2 regions of the Streptomyces sp. BR1 genome follow, and region 1 is predicted to be linked to the other one. Evidence: predicted binding sites of a transcription regulator. Region 1 holds the regulator's gene; the other holds the start of a gene.

Region 1 (9,976 bases):
CGGTGGCGGACAATGGGGTCATGCCTTCCGTACTGCCCGATGGTGAGCCCATGCCCGAGGACGGGGCGCTGCCCGGATCCGCCCTTGAGGGCGCGGGGGAGCGGCCGCTCGGCTTCTACCTGCACGTTCCGTACTGCGCCACGCGCTGCGGCTACTGCGACTTCAACACCTACACCGCCACCGAGCTGCGCGGTTCCGGCGGCGTGCTCGCCTCCCGGGACAACTACGCCTCGACCCTGATCGACGAGATCCGCCTCGCCCGCAAGGTGCTGGGCGACGACGACCGTCCGGTCCGTACGGTGTTCGTCGGCGGCGGTACCCCGACGCTGCTCGCGGCCGGTGATCTCGTACGGATGCTGGCGGCGGTACGGGACGAGTTCGGGCTCGCGGACGACGCCGAGGTGACGACGGAGGCGAACCCCGAGTCGGTGGACCGGGCGTATCTGGAGGAGCTGCGGGCCGGGGGCTTCAACCGGGTGTCCTTCGGGATGCAGAGCGCGAAGCAGCACGTACTGAAGATCCTCGACCGTACGCATACGCCCGGGCGGCCCGAGGCGTGTGTCGCCGAGGCGCGGGCGGCGGGGTTCGACCACGTCAACCTGGACCTGATCTACGGGACGCCGGGGGAGTCGGACGACGACTGGCGCGCGTCGCTGGCGGCGGCGGTGGGGGCGGGCCCGGACCACATCTCGGCGTACGCGCTGATCGTCGAGGAGGGTACGCAGCTGGCGCGGCGGATCCGGCGGGGCGAGGTGCCGATGACCGACGACGACGTCCACGCGGACCGGTATCTGATCGCGGACTCGGTGCTGGCGGAGGCGGGCTACTCCTGGTATGAGGTGTCGAACTGGGCCACGTCCGAGGCGGGCCGTTGCCTGCACAACGAGCTGTACTGGCGGGGGGCGGACTGGTGGGGGGCGGGTCCTGGGGCGCACAGTCATGTGGGGGGTGTGCGGTGGTGGAACGTGAAGCATCCGGGGGCGTACGCGTCGGCGCTGGCTGGTGGTCGTACGCCGGGGGCGGGGCGTGAGCTCCTGTCCGCCGAGGACCGCCGGGTGGAGCGCATCCTGCTGGAGCTGCGGCTTCTGTCGGGCTGCGAGCTGTCCCTGCTGCGCCCGACGGGCCTCGCGGCGTCGCGCCGCGCCCTGTCGGACGGCCTCCTCGACCCGGGTCCGTACGCCGAGGGGCGGGCGGTGCTGACGCTGCGGGGGCGGTTGCTCGCGGACGCGGTGGTCCGCGACCTGGTGGATTGACCCCACCCCACCCCTTCCCGAAAGCCTCCGGCGGGTGTCGTTCGTCTGCGGGCCGGTGGGGGCCGTTCGCGCAGTTCCCCGCGCCCCTTGATGGGCCCTTCGGGCCCTCCCAGGGGCGCGGAACCACCGGTGGTCCTACGGCGCCGTCACGAAGTCGATCAGTTCCTCCACCCGGCCCAGCAGCTCCGGCTCCAGGTCCTTGTACGTCCGTACGCCGGACAGGATCCGCTGCCACGCCGCCCCGGAATTCGGTGGCCACCCCAGCGCCGCGCACACCCCCGTCTTCCAGTCCACACCCCGCGGCACCACCGGCCACCCCGCGATCCCCACGGACGCCGGTTTCACCGCCTCCCAGACGTCGATGTAGGGATGCCCGGCCACCAGGACGTGCTCGCCCGTGACCGCCGCCGCGATCCGGGACTCCTTGGAGCCGGGGACCAGGTGGTCGACCAGGACGCCGAGGCGCGCGTCGGGGCCGGGGGCGAAGTCCGCGACGATCGCGGGGAGGTCGTCGATGCCGGAGAGGTATTCGACGACGACGCCCTCGATCCGCAGGTCGTCGCCCCACACCTTCTCGACGAGTTCGGCATCGTGGCGGCCCTCGACATAGATCCGCCCCGCCCGAGCCACCCGCGCCCGCGCCCCGGGCACGGCCACCGACCCCGACGCCGTACGGGCCGGGCGAGCAGGCGCCGCCGACGGGCGGACCAGCGTCACCACCTTGCCCTCCAGCAGGAACCCGCGCGGCGCCAGCGGGAACACCCGGTGCTTGCCGAAGCGGTCCTCCAGCGTCACCGTGCCCGCCTCGCAGCGGATCACCGCCCCGCAGAAGCCGGTCGTCACCTCCTCCACCACCAGATCGGGCTCGGCGGCGACCTCGGGGGCCGGGGCCTGCTTCTTCCAGGGCGGGGTCAGATCCGGGCTGTAGCTGCGCATTCGGATGAGAATACGGGCTGATCACCATCCGACGACGTATTACGACACGCCGAATTGGGCTGCCAGCGTTGCCCGTTGTGCGCGTACGAACGCCGCGTCCACCACCGCCCCGTGCCCCGGCACGTACACCGCGTCCTCCCCGCCCAGCTCAAGCAGCCGGTCCAGCGCCGCCGGCCAGCGCGTGCGGACCGCGTCCGGGCCCGCCTGCGGCTCGCCGGACTCCTCGACCAGGTCGCCGCAGAAGACGATCTCGGGGGAGCCGGGGATCAGCAGGGCGAGGTCGTGGCCGGAGTGGCCCGGGCCCACGTTGGCAAGCAGGACCTGGCGGCCGCCCAGGTCCAGCGTCCACTCGCCGCTCACGAAGTGGTGCGGCGAGACCAGCAGGTCGGCCGCCTCGGCGGCCTGCGCGACGGGGACCCCGTGGGCGGTGGCGTCGGCCTTCATGGCCTCGCCGTCCAGGACCCGGTCGATGCCCACCGCCCCGTACACCTCGCAGCCCGAGAACGCGGCCGTGCCGAGCACATGATCGAAGTGCGGATGGCTGAGCGCGATATGGGTCACGCGGCGCCCGGCGAGCGCCTGCGCCTGGGCGCGCAGTTCGGCGCCCTCGCGCAGCGTGGACCCCGTGTCGTACAGCAGTACCGCCTGGTCGCCGACGACCAGGCCGGCCGTCGCGTCCCAGCCGGGCAGCCGGCGGCGGCCCACGCCGTCGCCCAGGCGCTCCCAGCCGGACTCCTCCCAGCGGATGTCCGTCGTGTCGATGCCCATGACTGCGACGGTATCCCGGGTCACCGGACGCGTCGCCCGACCGCGCCGCGAGCGGCAACGGTGGCCGCCCTTGCTAGGGGTGTACCGGTCGGCCGTACACTGGCCGGGGGAATGCTGGCACTCGAACGCACAGAGTGCCAGGCAGAGCGGCCAGGGACCACAGCTGGAGGTGTGCGCGGTGCTCAGTGAACGCAGACTCGAAGTGCTGCGCGCCATCGTCCAGGACTATGTCGGGACCGAGGAGCCGGTGGGGTCGAAGGCCCTGACCGAGCGCCACGCGCTCGGCGTCTCGCCGGCGACCGTGCGCAACGACATGGCCGTCCTGGAGGAGGAGGGCTTCATCGCCCAGCCTCACACCAGCGCGGGCCGCATCCCCACGGACAAGGGCTACCGGCTGTTCGTCGACAAGCTCGCGGGCGTCAAGCCCATGACGTCGCCGGAGCGGCGGGCCATCCAGAACTTCCTGGACGGGGCCGTCGACCTCGACGACGTGGTGGCGCGCACGGTGCGGCTGCTCGCGCAGCTCACCCGGCAGGTCGCCGTGGTGCAGTACCCGTCGCTGACGCGCTCGACCGTGCGGCATGTGGAACTGCTCTCGCTCGCGCCCGCCAGACTGATGCTGGTGCTCATCACGGACACCGGGCGGGTCGAGCAGCGGTTGGTCGACTGCCCGGCGCCGTTCGGCGAGACCTCGCTCGCGGATCTGCGGGCCCGGCTCAACAGCCGGATCGTGGGGCGGCGCTTCGCGGACGTACCGCAGCTGGTGCAGGACATGCCGGAGTCCTTCGAACCGGAGGACCGAGGAACCGTTTCGACGGTTCTGTCCACCTTGCTGGAAACCCTGGTCGAGGAGACCGAGGAGCGGCTGATGATCGGCGGCACCGCCAATCTGACCCGCTTCGGACATGATTTCCCCCTGACCATTCGGCCGGTGCTGGAGGCACTTGAGGAGCAGGTTGTGCTCCTCAAACTGCTCGGCGAGGCCAAGGAATCGGGCATGACCGTACGTATCGGGCATGAGAACGCCCATGAAGGGCTGAACTCCACGTCCGTCGTCTCGGTCGGCTACGGTTCGGGCGGCGAAGCCGTCGCAAAACTCGGCGTGGTCGGACCGACCCGCATGGATTACCCCGGAACGATGGGAGCGGTACGCGCAGTGGCACGTTACGTCGGACAGATCCTGGCGGAGTCGTAAGTGGCCACGGACTACTACGCCGTACTGGGCGTACGCCGCGACGCATCGCAGGACGAGATCAAGAAGGCGTTCCGGAGACTGGCGAGGGAACTTCACCCCGATGTGAATCCCGACCCCAAGACCCAGGAGCGGTTCAAGGAGATCAACGCCGCTTACGAGGTGCTGTCGGACCCGCAGAAGAAGCAGGTCTACGACCTCGGCGGCGACCCCCTGTCGTCCTCCGGCGGCGGTGGCGCGGGCGGCTTCGGCGCGGGCGGCTTCGGGAACTTCTCGGACATCATGGACGCGTTCTTCGGTACGGCCTCGCAGCGCGGCCCGCGCTCGCGGACCCGTCGGGGCCAGGACGCCATGATCCGCCTGGAGATCGACCTCAACGAGGCGGCCTTCGGGACCACCAAGGAGATCCAGGTCGACACGGCGGTCGTCTGTACGACCTGCTCCGGCGAGGGCGCCGCTCCCGGCACCTCGGCGCAGACGTGTGACATGTGCCGCGGCCGCGGCGAGGTCTCCCAGGTCACCCGGTCCTTCCTCGGCCAGGTCATGACCTCGCGGCCGTGCCCGCAGTGCCAGGGCTTCGGCACCGTGGTGCCGACCCCGTGCCCCGAGTGCGCGGGCGACGGCCGGATCCGTTCGCGGCGCACCCTCACGGTCAAGATCCCGGCCGGTGTGGACAACGGCACCCGGATCCAGCTGGCGGGCGAGGGCGAGGTCGGCCCCGGCGGCGGCCCCGCCGGCGACCTCTATGTGGAGATCCACGAGCTGCCGCACGACGTCTTCCAGCGGCGCGGCGACGATCTGCACTGCACGGTGACCATCCCCATGACGGCGGCGGCGCTCGGCACCAAGGTGCCGCTGCAGACCCTTGACGGCATGGAGGAGGTGGACATCCGCCCGGGCACCCAGTCCGGCCAGTCCATCCCGCTGCACGCACGCGGTGTGACGCATCTGCGCGGCGGCGGCCGGGGCGATCTGATCGTCCACGTCGAGGTCACCACGCCGACCAAGATGGACCCCCAGCAGGAGGACCTGCTGCGCCAGCTCGCCAAGCTGCGCGGCGAGGAGCGCCCGATGGGGCAGTTCCAGCCCGGGCAGCAGGGCCTGTTCTCGCGGCTCAAGGACGCGTTCAACGGCCGCTGACGGCCGGGGGGCCGGGGGTTGTCCCCCGGGTGAGCACAGTCAGCCGGGCCAGCAGGGCCTGTTCTCCCGTCTGAAGGACGCCTTCAACGGCCGCTGACGGCTGTCGGTCCGGGGGTCTCGCCCCCGGACCTTCGCGTCCGGACGGGGGGATTCGGGTACCGGAGCGCACCCGTGGCACGATGCGGGCATGGCTTTGACCGATCTCTGCCGGTATCCGATCGTGCAGGCCCCCATGGCCGGTGGCGTCTCCGCCGCCGGTCTCGCCGCCGCGGTCTGCGAGGCCGGCGGGCTCGGATTCCTGGCCGCCGGGTACAAGACGGCCGACGGGATGTACCAGGAGATCAAGCAGCTGCGGCGGCTCACCGGGCGCCCCTTCGGGGTCAACCTGTTCATGCCGCAGCCCCCGCACACCGACCCCGCGGTCATCGACGTCTACCGGCACCAGCTGGCGGGCGAGGCCACCTGGTACGAGACGCCGCTGGGCGAGGCCGACTCCGGCGGCGACGACGGCTACGAGGCCAAGCTGGCGATCCTGCGCGACGACCCGGTCCCGGCCGTGTCGTTCACCTTCGGCTGCCCCGAGCCCGAGGTGCTCGCCGGATTCGCGGCCGTAGGCACATACACCGTCGTCACCGTGACCACCCCCGACGAGGCGCTGGCCGCGCAGAGCGCCGGGGCCGACGCCGTGTGCGTGCAGGGCATAGAGGCCGGCGGCCACCAGTCGACGCACCGCGACGACCCGCAGGCCGACGGCTCCGGGATCGGGCTGCTCACCCTGATCACCCTGGTCCGCGAGGCCGTACGGCTGCCGATCATCGCGACGGGCGGGCTGATGCGCGGCGCCCAGATCGCGGCGGTGCTCGCGGCGGGCGCGGACGCGGCGCAGCTCGGCACCGCGTTCCTGGCCTGCCCGGAGTCCGGCGCCGACCCGCTGCACAAGCAGGCGCTGACCAACCCCCTTTTCGCCCGTACGGAGTTGACCCGCGCCTTCTCCGGACGGCCGGCCCGCGGCCTGGTCAACCGGTTCATGCGCGAGCACGGGCCGTACGCCCCGGCCGCCTATCCCGAGGTGCACCAGATCACCACCGGACTGCGGCGGGCCGCCGCCGCGGCCGGTGACGCGCAGGGCATGGCCCTGTGGGCGGGCCAGGGCCACCGGCTCGCGCGCGAGCTGCCCGCCGGGCAGCTGGTGGAGGTACTGGCGGCCGAACTGGACGCTTCGCTGGCCGCGTTGGCGGCGGCATCGAGAAACATGAGGAGTGCGTCATGACCGCCCCGGTCTTCGTGGTCGACGGTTTCACAGCGGTGGGACCGGGCGGCCGGTACGTCCTGGACGGGCCCGAGGGGCGGCACGCCGTCTCGGTCAAGCGGCTCGGTCCCGGCGAGGACGTGGTGTTCACCGACGGGCACGGCGACTGGGCCGACGCCGTGGTCCTGGAGACCGAGGGCAAGGACCGTCTCGTCGTCCGGCTCGACTCCGTACGGCACGAGCCCGAGCCGGAGGTGCGGATCACCGTCGTCCAGGCGCTGCCCAAGGGCGACCGGGGCGAGGTCGCCGTGGAGACGATGACGGAGACCGGCGTGGACGCGGTGGTGCCGTGGCAGGCCGCGCGCTGCATCACCCAGTGGAAGGGCGACCGGGGCGCCAAGTCCCTGGCCAAGTGGCGCAGTACGGCCCGTGAGTCGGGCAAGCAGTCGCGCCGGGTGCGGTTCCCGGAGGTACGGGACGCGATGACGACCAAGCAGGTTGTCGCGTTTCTGGCCACGGCTGATTTCGCCGCCGTGCTGCACGAGGACCGGGACGCCCCGAGTGAGGCGCTGGCCACCGCGAAGCTGCCCGAGCGCGGCGAGATCGTCCTGGTGGTGGGCCCGGAAGGCGGTGTGTCGCCGGAGGAGCTGGCGGTCTTCGAGGCGGCGGGCGCCAGGCCGTACCGCCTCGGCCCGAGCGTCCTGCGCACCTCCACGGCGGGCACGGCGGCCGCCGCGTTGCTGATGGGACGCACGGGGCGCTGGGCGTGAGCCGCCCGACGTGACGTCGTAAAGCGGTCTACCGCGTGGGCCGGGCCGGTGGGACGCTGGCGCGTATGGGGGCAAGGAGATACTTACGCGTCCCGCTGCGCCACCGGCGTGCGCTCGCCGCGCTCGGGGTCGTCGCGGTGGCGGGCACGGCCGCCGCGGCCTGCGACCCGGTGGGCGGCATGAGCTCGGCGACCGTCTCGATCACCACCGACAAGACGGCGACGGACAAGCTGAAGCAGGACGGCGTGAACGTCTCGTGGCTGTCCTGTACGGCGAAGGTCAGCGGCACCAGCACCTCGACCCGTAAGCCGTCCCCCTCCTCGACGCACTCGGTCGCCACGGTCGACTGCCGGGGCCGCACCAAGGACAACAAGGCGATCACGGTCACCGGCAAGGTCACCCAGGTCGTCGACGACCGCTGCGTACGCGGCGACCTGACGGCGAAGGTCGGCGACCGCACGGTCTTCAAGGCCACCGTCCTGGGCAACTGCAACGCCCCCGCGCCCACCACGAGCTCGCACCCCAGGCCCACGGGCAAACCGGGCAGCCACCCGACGGCGACGGTCACCGTGACGGTGACGGAGACGTTCCGGGGCAAGTGAGCGGGCCTTTGCGAAGCCAGGTCCCGTACGTTCCCGGAGAGGGCGGCACGTCATCGCGCGGCGAACCTCAGTAGCATGCCCATGAACTGATCACCGCTACCGAGGAGCTCAGGACCGTGGCCGGAGAGCCGCAGGCGGACTGCCTGTTCTGCAAGATCGTCTCGGGGGACGTCCCCGCGACCGTCGTCCGCGAGAGCGAGACCGTCGTCGCCTTCCGGGATATAAACCCCCAGGCCCCGACGCACATCCTCGTCATCCCCCGGGTCCACTACCCGGATGCTGCCTCGCTGGCCGCCGCCGAACCGGCGATCGCCGCCGATCTGCTCCGCGCGGCGGGGGAGATCGCGGGCGAGGAGAAGATCGACGGGAGCGGTTACCGGATCGTCTTCAACACCGGCAGCGGCGCGGGCCAGACGGTCTTCCACGCGCACGCGCATCTGCTCGGCGGCCGCGGCATGCAGTGGCCGCCCGGATAACCGATCGTGTCCGTACGTGAATTGGTGGTGCTCGGCACCGCCAGCCAGGTCCCGACCCGGCACCGCAACCACAACGGCTATCTGCTGCGCTGGGACGGCGAGGGCATCCTCTTCGACCCCGGCGAGGGCACCCAGCGCCAGATGCTGCGGGCCGGGGTGGCCGCCCACGACATCGACCGGATCTGCGTCACGCACTTCCACGGCGACCACTCGCTGGGCCTGGCCGGGGTGATCCAGCGGATCAACCTCGACCGGGTCCCGCACCCCGTCACCGCGCACTACCCGGCGAGCGGGCAGCGCTTCTTCGACCGGCTGCGGTACGCCACGGCCTACCGCGAGACGGTCGAGCTCGGCCAGGTGCCGGTCGAGGGGGAGGGGGCGGTGCTGGCCGCGACCGACGCGTACACGCTGGACGCGCGGCGGCTCTCGCACCCGGTCGAGTCGTACGGCTACCGCATCACCGAGCCGGACCGCCGCCGCATGCTGCCCGCGCTCCTCGCCGAGCGCGGCATCGCCGGGCCGGACGTGGGCCGCCTCCAGCGCGAGGGCGCGGTCGACGGGGTCACGCTCGACGAGGTCAGCGAGATACGGCGCGGCCAGCGGTTCGCGTTCGTCATGGACACCCGCCTCTGCGACGGCGTGCACGCGCTGGCTCAGGGCTGCGACATGCTGGTCATCGAGTCGACGTTCCTGGACGAGGACGTCCAACTGGCCACGGACCACGGCCACTTGACGGCAGGTCAGGCAGCGGTGGTGGCCCGCGACGCGGGCGTACGCCACCTCGTCCTCACCCACTTCTCGCAGCGCTACGCCGACCCGGTCGAGTTCGAACGGCAGGCGCGGGCGGCGGGGTTCGAGGGGGAGCTGACGGTGGCGGAGGACCTGATGAGGGTGCCGCTGCCGAAACGCACGACGTAGACGTACGAGGTTTTCGTACGAGTCTCAGACGCAACGCACGCACCACGTAGGAAGCAGTACTTCATGCCCATCCCCAAGGCCGAACTCCACCTCCACATCGAAGGCACCCTCGAACCCGAGCTCGCCTTCGAGCTGGCCGCGCGCAACGGGGTCCGGCTCCCGTACGCCGACACCGAGGAGCTGCGCAAGGCGTACCTCTTCGACGACCTGCAGTCCTTCCTCGACCTGTACTACTCGCTGATGGCGGTGCTGCGGACGGAGGACGACTTCGAGGCGCTGGCGGAGGCGTATCTGGCGCGGGCTGCGGCGCAGGGGGTGCGGCACGCGGAGATCTTCTTCGACCCGCAGGCGCACACCGCGCGGGGCGTGTCGATCGGGACGGTGGTGGAGGGGCTCGGCCGCGCGCTCGACCGCAGCCGGGAGCGGCACGGCATCTCGACCCGGCTGATCCTCTGCTTCCTGCGGGACCAGTCGGCCGAGTCGGCGCTCGCGACGCTGGACGCGGCGCGGCCGTATCTGCACCGGATCGTGGGCATCGGCCTCGACTCCGCCGAGGTCGGGCATCCGCCGGCGAAGTTCCGCGAGGTGTACGCGGTGGCCTCCGCGCTCGGGTTGCGCAAGGTCGCGCACGCGGGGGAGGAGGGGCCGCCGTCGTACATCACCGAGGCGCTG
Region 2 (9,976 bases), 960 kb from region 1:
CCGGCTGCCGACCGCCGAGATCGCCCGCATCATGAACGGCGAGGACGCGAGCGTCCCGGCCGCCGTCGCATCCCAGCTTCCGCGCATCGCCGTCGCGATCGACGCCACCGCCGAGCGGATGGCGCGCGGCGGGCGCCTGGTGTACGCGGGCGCGGGCACCGCCGGGCGGCTCGGCGTCCTGGACGCCAGCGAGTGCCCGCCGACGTTCGCCACCGACCCCTCGCGGGTCGTCGGGCTCATCGCGGGCGGCCCGTCCGCGATGGTCGAGGCGGTCGAAGGGGCCGAGGACTCAAGGGAGTTGGCGGCGGCCGACCTGGACGGGCTCGGGCTCGACGTCGACGACACCGTAGTCGGGATCTCCGCCTCGGGCCGCACCCCGTACGCCGTCGGCGCGGTCCAGCACGCGCGGGCGCTGGGCGCCCTGACCATCGGGCTCTCCTGCAACGCGGACAGCGCGCTCGCGGCCGCCGCCGAGCACGGCATCGAGGTCGTGGTCGGCCCGGAGCTGCTCACCGGCTCCACCCGCCTGAAGGCCGGCACCGCCCAGAAGCTCGTCCTCAACATGATCTCGACGATCACGATGATCCGCCTCGGCAAGACGTACGGGAACCTCATGGTCGACGTACGCGCCTCCAACGAGAAGCTGCGCGCCCGCTCCCGCCGTATCGTCGCGCTGGCCACGGAGGCGGGCGACGACGCCATCGAGTCGGCCCTGGTGGCCGCCGACGGCGAGGTGAAGACCGCGATCCTGATGCTGCTGGCGGACGTGGACGCGGCGACGGCGACGCGGCGCCTTGAGCGGGCGGACGGGCATCTGCGGGCGGCGCTGACGTAACCGGGGCGGCAACTCTCGTGCGTGGCGGTCGCCTTACGATCTCGTCATGACCACGTCCGACCGCGAACCCGAACCCGTCTTCACCCGCATCAACGGCCGTTTCGCCTACAACCCCGCCAACCCCGTGGGCCTCGCGCTCATCGTCCTCACCCTGGTCGTCGTCGGCGTCGGCATCTACGTCGTGAACGACCAGACCCACTGGAGCAGCGGCGAACTGCGGGACGCGGTCCATCAAGCGGCACACGACCTGGACGGGTCGACCCAGCGCAACATCGATCCGTCGGAGGCGTTCTCCGGCAACGACTACGCGCGGACGATCGAGGACGCCATGAACAACACCGACGCGGCCCAGTGGTTCACCGACCCCGTCGTCCTGCGCGGCCACGGCAAGGACCCGTCGGCGTACGACATCACCGGCCCCGGCACGGACGCGGCGTTCTGCATGCATCTCACCGTCACCCCGCTGGGCAACGGCCAGGCGGTGCTCAGGACGCGCGTCACCGACGGAACCTGCTGACACGCCGGAGGGCGGCACCCCCGGCGTGGGGTGCCGCCCTCCGTACGTAACCGGGCTGCCGATCCTTCGAGAAGGATCAGAAGTCCATGTCACCGCCCGGCATGCCGCCCGGAGCGGCCGCGGCGGCCTTCTCCGGCTTGTCGGCGATGACGGCCTCGGTGGTCAGGAACAGCGCGGCGATCGACGCGGCGTTCTGCAGCGCGGAGCGCGTGACCTTCGCCGGGTCGATGATGCCCTCGGCGATCATGTCGACGTACTCGCCGGTCGCGGCGTTCAGACCGTGGCCGACGGCCAGGTTGCGCACCTTCTCGACGACGACGCCGCCCTCAAGACCACCGTTGACGGCGATCTGCTTCAGCGGGGCCTCCAGGGCGAGCTTCACGGCGTTGGCGCCGGTCGCCTCGTCACCCGACAGCTCCAGCTTCTCGAAGACCGAGGAGGCCTGCAGCAGGGCCACGCCACCGCCGGCGACGATGCCCTCCTCGACGGCCGCCTTCGCGTTGCGAACGGCGTCCTCGATGCGGTGCTTGCGCTCCTTGAGCTCGACCTCGGTGGCGGCACCGGCCTTGATGACCGCGACACCGCCGGCGAGCTTCGCCAGGCGCTCCTGCAGCTTCTCGCGGTCGTAGTCCGAGTCCGAGTTCTCGATCTCGGCGCGGATCTGGTTCACGCGACCGGCGACCTGCTCGCTGTCACCGGCACCGTCGACGATGGTGGTCTCGTCCTTGGTGATGACGACCTTGCGGGCGCGGCCCAGCAGGTCCAGGCCCGCGTTCTCCAGCTTGAGGCCGACCTCCTCGGAGATGACCGTGCCGCCGGTGAGGATGGCGATGTCGTTCAGCATCGCCTTGCGGCGGTCGCCGAAGCCCGGGGCCTTGACGGCGACGGACTTGAAGGTGCCGCGGATCTTGTTCACGACCAGGGTCGACAGGGCCTCGCCCTCGACGTCCTCGGCGATGATCAGGAGCGGCTTGCCCGACTGCATGACCTTCTCGAGGAGCGGCAGCAGGTCCTTGACCGAGCCGATCTTCGAGTTGACGATCAGGATGTACGGGTCGTCGAGCGCGGCTTCCATGCGCTCCATGTCGGTCGCGAAGTACGCCGAGATGTAGCCCTTGTCGAAGCGCATGCCCTCGGTGAGCTCAAGCTCCAGACCGAAGGTCTGGGACTCCTCGACGGTGATGACGCCTTCCTTGCCGACCTTGTCCATGGCCTCGGCGATGAGCTCGCCGATCTGGGTGTCGGCGGCGGAGATGGAGGCCGTCGAAGCGATCTGCTCCTTGGTCTCGACATCCTTCGCCTGCTCCAGCAGGGCGCCCGAGACGGCCTCGACGGCCTTCTCGATGCCGCGCTTCAGGGCCATCGGGTTGGCACCGGCGGCGACGTTGCGCAGGCCCTCGCGGACCAGCGCCTGGGCCAGGACGGTCGCGGTCGTCGTGCCGTCACCGGCGACGTCGTCGGTCTTCTTCGCGACTTCCTTGACCAGCTCGGCGCCGATCTTCTCGTACGGGTCCTCCAGCTCGATCTCCTTGGCGATGGACACACCATCGTTGGTGATCGTGGGGGCGCCCCACTTCTTCTCAAGGACGACGTTGCGACCCTTGGGGCCAAGGGTGACCTTGACGGCGTCGGCGAGCTGGTTCATGCCGCGCTCCAGGCCGCGCCGGGCCTCCTCGTCGAACGCGATGATCTTGGCCATGTGAAGTGGTCCTCCCGGACTGGGGTGGATGGCAAGGGACTGTGTGGGCGCCCGCGACGGACGGCCTGCCTGCCCGTGTGGTTCCTTGCCCCACCCGGCCTGCGGGCCTCGCCGACCCAGTCCTTCTGTCACTCTCACCAGGAGAGTGCTAACGCCAATGATTAGCACTCGACCCAGGAGAGTGCAAGGCCGTCCCAGCACAGTCCCCCGGTCGGGGACGGGCTCCGGCGCGCGCTCCGGCGCTCGGACACGCACGTGGGGCCCGCATCCATTTACAGAGGATGCGGGCCCCACGGCGTGAGTGCGTCGGTGGCCGATCGCGCCGAGATCAGACGGCGAGCTTGACCATGTCCGCCTGCGGACCCTTCTGGCCCTGCGAGATCTCGAACTCGACTCGCTGACCTTCTTCAAGGGTGCGGTAGCCGTCCATCTGGATCGCGCTGTAGTGGACGAAAACATCCGCACCACCGTCGACCGCGATGAAGCCGTACCCCTTCTCCGCGTTGAACCACTTGACGGTGCCCTGAGCCATGCCTAACTCCCCTATTACTGGCCCTTGCACGGGACCACACTTCGCGGACCCGGGTCAGACCTGCACCCTCCGACAGGAGAGGGTGTGCGCCGGAACGCGTCGACCGCGGCTGAATGTATCTGCCCAACTGCCCTCTGCAACAGGTCAATCGGACGAGAATTCCGGGCAGGGGTGAGGAGCGGAATGCCGTGTATTCCAGCATTCCGGGGCAAGTCGGGCCGGGCAAAGCGCACTTAAGGAGCAATTTGCTCGAACACTTTGACTGCTTCTCGACGCCGGTTCGTCGCGTTCTCATATGCACGTGGCACGCACAACGAAGGGGACTTCCCCACTGTACCGCGCTCAACCACACTGAATTGCCCCCTCCGCTTAGCTTGCGGAGGGGGCAATTCAGGTAACTCTGCGTGCTGCGACGGCGAGTGATTCGCCCTCGGTTCAGCTGGCTCAGCAGCCTCCGGCACTGTGCTTGACGGTCAGCCTCCGGCGACGGCCGGAATGATCGAGACGCCGGCGCCGTCCGGCGTGGCCGTCTCCAGGCCCTGCTCGAACCGGACGTCGTCGTCGTTCACGTACACGTTGACGAAGCGGCGCAGCTTGCCCTGGTCGTCCAGGACGCGCGCGGCGATCCCGGTGTGGTTCTTCTCCAGGTCCGCGATGACCTCGGCGAGGGTCGCGCCCTCGGCGGCCACCTCGGCCCTGCCGTCGGTGTACGTGCGGAGAATGGTGGGGATGCGGACGTTGACGCTCATGGTGTGCTGCCTTTCCGTGGCCGGTGGGTCAGTGGGCGAGGCCCGCGTCGCGGAACGCGTCCAGGCTCGGGCGGATCGTCGCGGTCGGGCCGGTCGTCGGGGCCACGGCGTCCAGGGTCTTGAGGCCGTCCCCCGTGTTGAGGACGACAGTAGTGAGCGCCGGGTCGAGCAGCCCGCTTTCGATGAGCTTGCGGGTGACACCGACCGTCACGCCGCCCGCCGTCTCGGCGAAGATGCCCTCGGTCCGGGCGAGCAGCTTGATCGCGTCGACGACCTGCTCGTCGTTCACGTCCTCCACCGCGCCGCCGGTGCGCCGGGCGATGTCCAGGACGTACGGGCCGTCCGCCGGGTTGCCGATGGCCAGGGACTTGGCGATGGTGTTCGGCTTCTGCGGCCGTACGACGTCGTGGCCCGCCTTGAAGGCGGTGGAGACCGGCGAGCAGCCCTCCGCCTGGGCGCCGAAGATCTTGTACGGCTTGTCCTCGACCAGGCCCAGCTTGATCAGCTCCTGGAGACCCTTGTCGATCTTCGTCAGCTGCGAGCCGGAGGCGATCGGGATGACGATCTGGTCGGGCAGCCGCCAGCCGAGCTGCTCGCAGATCTCGTACGCGAGGGTCTTGGAGCCCTCGCCGTAGTACGGCCGCAGGTTGACGTTGACGAAGCCCCAGCCCTCGCCCAGCGGATCGCCGATGAGCTCGGAGCAGAAGCGGTTGACGTCGTCGTAGTTGCCCTCGATGCCGACCAGCTCGCCGCCGTACACCGCGGCCATGACGACCTTGCCCTGCTCCAGGTCGTGCGGGATGAAGACGCAGGAGCGGAAGCCGGCCCGGGCGGCGGCCGCGCCGACCGCGCCCGCGAGGTTGCCGGTGGAGGAGCAGGAGAGCGTGGTGAAGCCGAACGCGCGGGCGGCCTCGACGGCGATGGCGACGACGCGGTCCTTGAAGGAGTGCGTCGGGTTGCCGGAGTCGTCCTTCACGTAAAGGCCGCCGGTGACGCCGAGCTCGCGGGCGAGATTGTCGGCCTTGACGAGCTTGGTGAAGCCGGGATTCAGGTTGGGCTTTTCAGCCACATTGGCCGGAACGGGCAGCAGCGGCGCATAGCGCCAGATGTTGTCGGGGCCCGCTTCGATCTGCGCGCGGAGCGCCTCGGGGTCACCCGTCGGAAGTTCGTACGCGACTTCGAGCGGCCCGAAACACAGGGCGCAGGCGAAGATGGGGCCGAGGTCGAAGCGCTCGCCGCATTCCCGGCAGGAAAGCGCGACGGCGGGTCCGAGGTTCACGGTGCTGGAGGCGTTTGCGACGGTGTCGACAGTGTGCACAGCCATGATGGCGAGGCCCTTTCTCCTCATCTTCCCCATGGCGCATTTCGCCATGAGACGGAATTGGCACCTTCCCCACCGTGACCTCGCGGTCGGCAGGAGGGTTGCCGGGACTTCAACGGGCCGTTCCCTCAGTCCCTCTGGATGAGCGCTGTGGCACCGGGTCCAGGACCCGGGCATTTGTTCGCGCGACGACCCCGACATGCGACGGTCATCCGCGTTGTTCAAGACTGTAACCGAAGGCATGGACGGTTGAGACAGTCGTCCGAACCGCGAGATGGATCACAAAAACACCGCACAAGGAGGCTCCGGCTCGTGTTGGAAGAGGTGGAGCGCTGGCTGAGCAGGCGTTCCTGGTCCGCGGCCGACCGGCCGCTGGACCGGATCATGGCCGCCAAGCGCCGCAGCGGCACCACGGTCAGCGTGGTGCTGCCCGCGCTCGACGAGGAGGCCACGGTCGGCGAGATCGTCGCCGCGATCCGGCGCGAGCTGATGACCGAGGACGTCTCCCTGGTCGACGAGCTGGTGGTGATCGACTCCGGCTCCACCGACCGTACGGCCGAGGTCGCCGCGGCCGCCGGTGCCCGGGTCGTGCACCGGGACGCGATCCTGCCCCGCATCCCGGCACTGCCCGGCAAGGGCGAGGTCCTGTGGCGCTCGCTCCTGGTCACCACCGGTGACCTCGTCTGCTTCGTCGACGCGGACCTGAAGGAGTTCGACGCGGGCTTCGTGTCCGGGATCGTCGGCCCGCTCCTGACCGACCCGGACGTGGACTTCGTCAAGGCGATGTACGACCGCCCGCTGGGCTCCGCCGCAGGTCAGGGCGGCCGGGTGACCGAGCTGGTGGCCCGCCCGCTGCTGAACCTGCACTGGCCTCAGCTCGCCGGTTTCGTCCAGCCGCTCGGCGGCGAGTACGCGGCCCGGCGCTCGCTGCTTGAGCGGCTGCCGTTCCCGGTCGGTTACGGAGTGGAGCTGGGGCTGCTCGTCGACGCGCTGCACACGGTGGGCCTGGACGCGCTGGCCCAGGTCGACGTGGGCGTACGAAAGCACCGCCATCAGGACGGCCAGGCGCTCGGCCGGATGGCGGCCGCGATCTACCGCACGGCCCAACTCCGGCTCTCCCGCGCCCACTTGGTCCGCCCGTCGCTGACCCAGTTCGAGCGCGGCGAGGACGGATTCGTGCCGCGCACGTACCCGGTGGACACCGAGGAGCGGCCGCCGATGAGGGAAATCTCGGAGTACGCGGTGCATCGGGCGGCGTAAGCCGGCGTGTCCATCAGGAGTCGGTGCCGCCGTTCGTACGTTTGAGGCATTCCGCTTCGGGCTAGGTTCGTGTCCATGGTCTCCGCGCGCGCTGCCCAGGTCCTCGTCGCGTCCAACCGCGGCCCGGTCTCCTACGCCCTCGGCGACGACGGGACGCTCACGTCCCGGCGCGGCGGCGGCGGAATGGTCTCGGGCCTCTCCGCGATCGGCCAGGACGCGGACTCGCTGTGGGTGTGCTCGGCGCTCGGCGACGGCGACCGGGAGGCCGTACGGCGCGGGGTGGCCGAGCCGGGTGTGCGGATGCTGGACATCGACGCCTCCGTGCACGCGGACGCGTACAACGGGATCGCGAACTCGGTGCTGTGGTTCGTCCACCACATGCTGTACCAGACGCCTCTGGAGCCGGTCTTCGACGCGGAGTTCCGGCGTCAGTGGGGGGCGTACGAGACGTACAACCGGGCGTTCGCGGAGGCGCTGGCGGAGGCGGCGGCCGACGGGGCGGCGGTGCTGGTCCAGGACTACCACCTCGCCCTGGTCCCCGGGATGCTCCGCGAACTCCGCCCCGATCTGCGGATCGGGCACTTCTCGCATACGCCGTGGGCGCCGGTGGAGTACTTCCGGATGCTGCCGGACGACGTGGCCGAGCAGTTGCTGCGCGGGATGCTCGGCGCGGACCGGCTCGGCTTCCTCACCCACCGCTGGGCGGACGCGTTCACGCGCTGCTGTACGGATGTGCTGGGCGGAACCGGCTCCACCCGGATCGGGGTGCACGCACTGGGCGCGGACGCCGACTTCCTGCGGCGGCGCGCCCATGAGCCGGACGTGGAGTCGCGGATGGCGGCGCTGCGGGCGGAGATCGGCGCGGGTCGCCGTGCCATCGTGCGGGTCGACCGCACCGAGCTGTCGAAGAACATCGTGCGAGGGCTGCTGGCGTATCGGCAGCTGCTTGAGGAGCGGGCGGAGTGGCGGGAGCGGGTGGTGCATGTCGCCTTCGCGTATCCGTCGCGGCAGGATCTGGGGGTGTACCGGGAGTACACGGCGGAGGTCGGCCGAGTGGCCGACTCGATCAACTCGACGTACGGAACGCCGAGTTGGACCCCGGTCGTGCTCCATGTCAAGGACGACTTCGCGCGGTCGCTGGCGGCGTATCGGCTGGCGGATGTGGCGCTGGTGAATCCCATCCGGGACGGGATGAACCTGGTCGCCAAGGAGGTGCCGGTGGTGTCCGACGAGGGGTGCGTGCTGGTGCTGTCGCGGGAGGCGGGGGCGGCGGAGGAGCTGGAGGCCGACGCGCTGATGGTGAACCCGTACGACGTGTCCGCGACGGCTTCTGCGCTGCACGAGGCGTTGTCCATGGCGGGGGAGGAACGTGCGGCCCGCACCAAGCGACTGGCCGCCGCGGCCACCGCGTTGCCGCCGCAGCGGTGGTTCCTGGACCAGGTGGAGGCGCTGCGTTCCGCCGCGCCGCGCTGAATTTCCCCCACCCCGCCCCTTCCCGAAAGCCTCCGGCGGGTGTCGGTCGTCTGCGAGCCGGTGGGGGCTGGTCGCGCAGTTCCCCGCGCCCCTAAGAGGGCCCGAAGGGCCCATCAAGGGGCGCGGGGAACTGCGCGAGCAACCCAGCACAGTCCGCAGACGCAGAGATCCCTCGGAGAGTTTCGGGAAGGGGTGGGGTGGGGGAGCTAAAGGCGGTCCGCCAAGGACGACAGGAACGCGACCACCGCCCCCGGACCCGGCACCAACACGTCCGCCCGGTCCGCCAGTTCGGGGACCTCCGAAGAGCCGCTGCACACCAGCAGACCCGGCACCCCGTCCGAACGGAGCTTCTCCACCGCCGCGAACGCGGGGAGATCGCCCAGGTCGTCCCCCGCGTACACAACGGAACCCGCCCCCACCTCCCGCAGGTACTCCGCCAACGCCATCCCCTTGTCCATCCCCGGAGGGCGAAGCTCCAGGACCAGCCGCCCCGGCTCCAGGATCAGCCCGTGCCGCGCGGCAAGCGACGCCAGCGGGGACTGCAGCGCGGCGAACGCGGCCTCGGGGTCGCTCGCCCGCCGCGTATGGACCGCGACAGCCTGCCCCTTCTCCTCGATCCACGTACCGCGCCACGCCCCGTGCGTATCGAGTACGCCCGGGAGTTCGGCCCGCGCGGCGGCGACACCGGGATGCGGGGCGGGGGCGTGCACGGTCCCGCTGACCGCGTCCCAGCGCTCGGCCCCGTAATGGCCGAGCACGACGAGGTGTTCCAGGCCCGCGACACCCGCGAAGCCCCCGTACCGTACGGCCACACCCGCCGGACGCCCGGTGATCACCGCGACCGAGGCGACCTTGGGCGCGAGCGCGGCGAGCGCGGGGACGGCGCCGGGGTGGGCGCGGGCCTGCTCCGGGTCGGGGACGATCTCGGCTAGCGTGCCGTCGAAGTCGAGCGCGACCACGGCCCGCTCGGGCGTCGCCAGGATCGCGGCGAGCGCGTCGCGTCCGGCGGAGGTGGCAGGGGTCGGCAGGGGGTGCGGTTGGCTGCCCATGCCACGACCCTAGCGGCGGGGTCCTGACGCAGCCATGGCCAACGCGTGACGAACATCGTGGCCGGGTGCCGCCATGACCTCCGCGTCACGAACGTCGTCGCTCGACTTCACGAACGCCGTTCGCGCTGCGCCTCTCGCACGCGGCGCAGGCGGTTGACCGTGACCGGGTCGTGGGCGAGGGCGCGCTCGTCGTCGAGGAGGGCGTTGAGGAGCTGGTAGTAGTGGGTCGGCGAGATCCCCAGCCGCTCCCGTACGGCCCGCTCCTTGGCGCCGGGGCCGGCCCAGGAACGGGCTTCCATGGCGAGCACGGCCTTCTCGCGCTCGCCGAGGGGGTTGTCGGTCATACGATCCAACGTATCGGGTCGCGGTGACGAACCCACCCCGTGCCTACTCCGCGTTCTCCGCGTCCAGGGCCACCTTCGCGATGCCCTCCAGGACCGCCTTCGGGTCGTCGTTCTCCTGGACCGCCGCGCCGATCCGCTTCTTGATCGCCTCGCTGACCCTGGGCCACGACGTCTTGCCGACCGGCGGCAGCTCCGAG

Evidence for each region. Region 1 encodes HrcA, which represses chaperone genes, less so after heat shock. Its sites were predicted from a motif close to TTNGCACTCNGNNNNNCNGAGTGCNAA; they were not measured.
Region 2: groL (chaperonin GroEL) is a predicted target of HrcA. The motif match lies at 3,213-3,239, and genes of this name have one in related genera.

Annotation. Positions count from the first base shown of each region.
Region 1 covers NZ_CM126252.1:4,892,825-4,902,800, forward strand. The annotation lists gene hemW (radical SAM family heme chaperone HemW) at 21-1,253, shown strand; gene ACT1U9_RS21195 (DUF3097 domain-containing protein) at 1,389-2,189, opposite strand; gene ACT1U9_RS21200 (MBL fold metallo-hydrolase) at 2,229-2,957, opposite strand; gene hrcA (heat-inducible transcriptional repressor HrcA) at 3,136-4,152, shown strand; gene dnaJ (molecular chaperone DnaJ) at 4,153-5,289, shown strand; gene ACT1U9_RS21215 (nitronate monooxygenase) at 5,477-6,559, shown strand; gene ACT1U9_RS21220 (16S rRNA (uracil(1498)-N(3))-methyltransferase) at 6,556-7,308, shown strand; gene ACT1U9_RS21225 (hypothetical protein) at 7,374-7,910, shown strand; gene ACT1U9_RS21230 (histidine triad nucleotide-binding protein) at 8,027-8,386, shown strand; gene ACT1U9_RS21235 (ribonuclease Z) at 8,393-9,304, shown strand; gene ACT1U9_RS21240 (adenosine deaminase) at 9,368-9,976, shown strand, end outside.
Region 2 covers NZ_CM126252.1:3,928,098-3,938,073, reverse strand. The annotation lists gene murQ (N-acetylmuramic acid 6-phosphate etherase) at 1-835, shown strand, start outside; gene ACT1U9_RS17265 (hypothetical protein) at 882-1,352, shown strand; gene groL (chaperonin GroEL) at 1,429-3,051, opposite strand; gene ACT1U9_RS17255 (cold-shock protein) at 3,380-3,583, opposite strand; gene ACT1U9_RS17250 (MoaD/ThiS family protein) at 4,057-4,332, opposite strand; gene thrC (threonine synthase) at 4,361-5,656, opposite strand; SAM riboswitch class I at 5,674-5,801, opposite strand; gene ACT1U9_RS17240 (glucosyl-3-phosphoglycerate synthase) at 5,966-6,913, shown strand; gene ACT1U9_RS17235 (alpha,alpha-trehalose-phosphate synthase (UDP-forming)) at 6,989-8,386, shown strand; gene otsB (trehalose-phosphatase) at 8,593-9,435, opposite strand; gene ACT1U9_RS17225 (DUF3263 domain-containing protein) at 9,543-9,779, opposite strand; gene ACT1U9_RS17220 (extracellular solute-binding protein) at 9,823-9,976, opposite strand, start outside.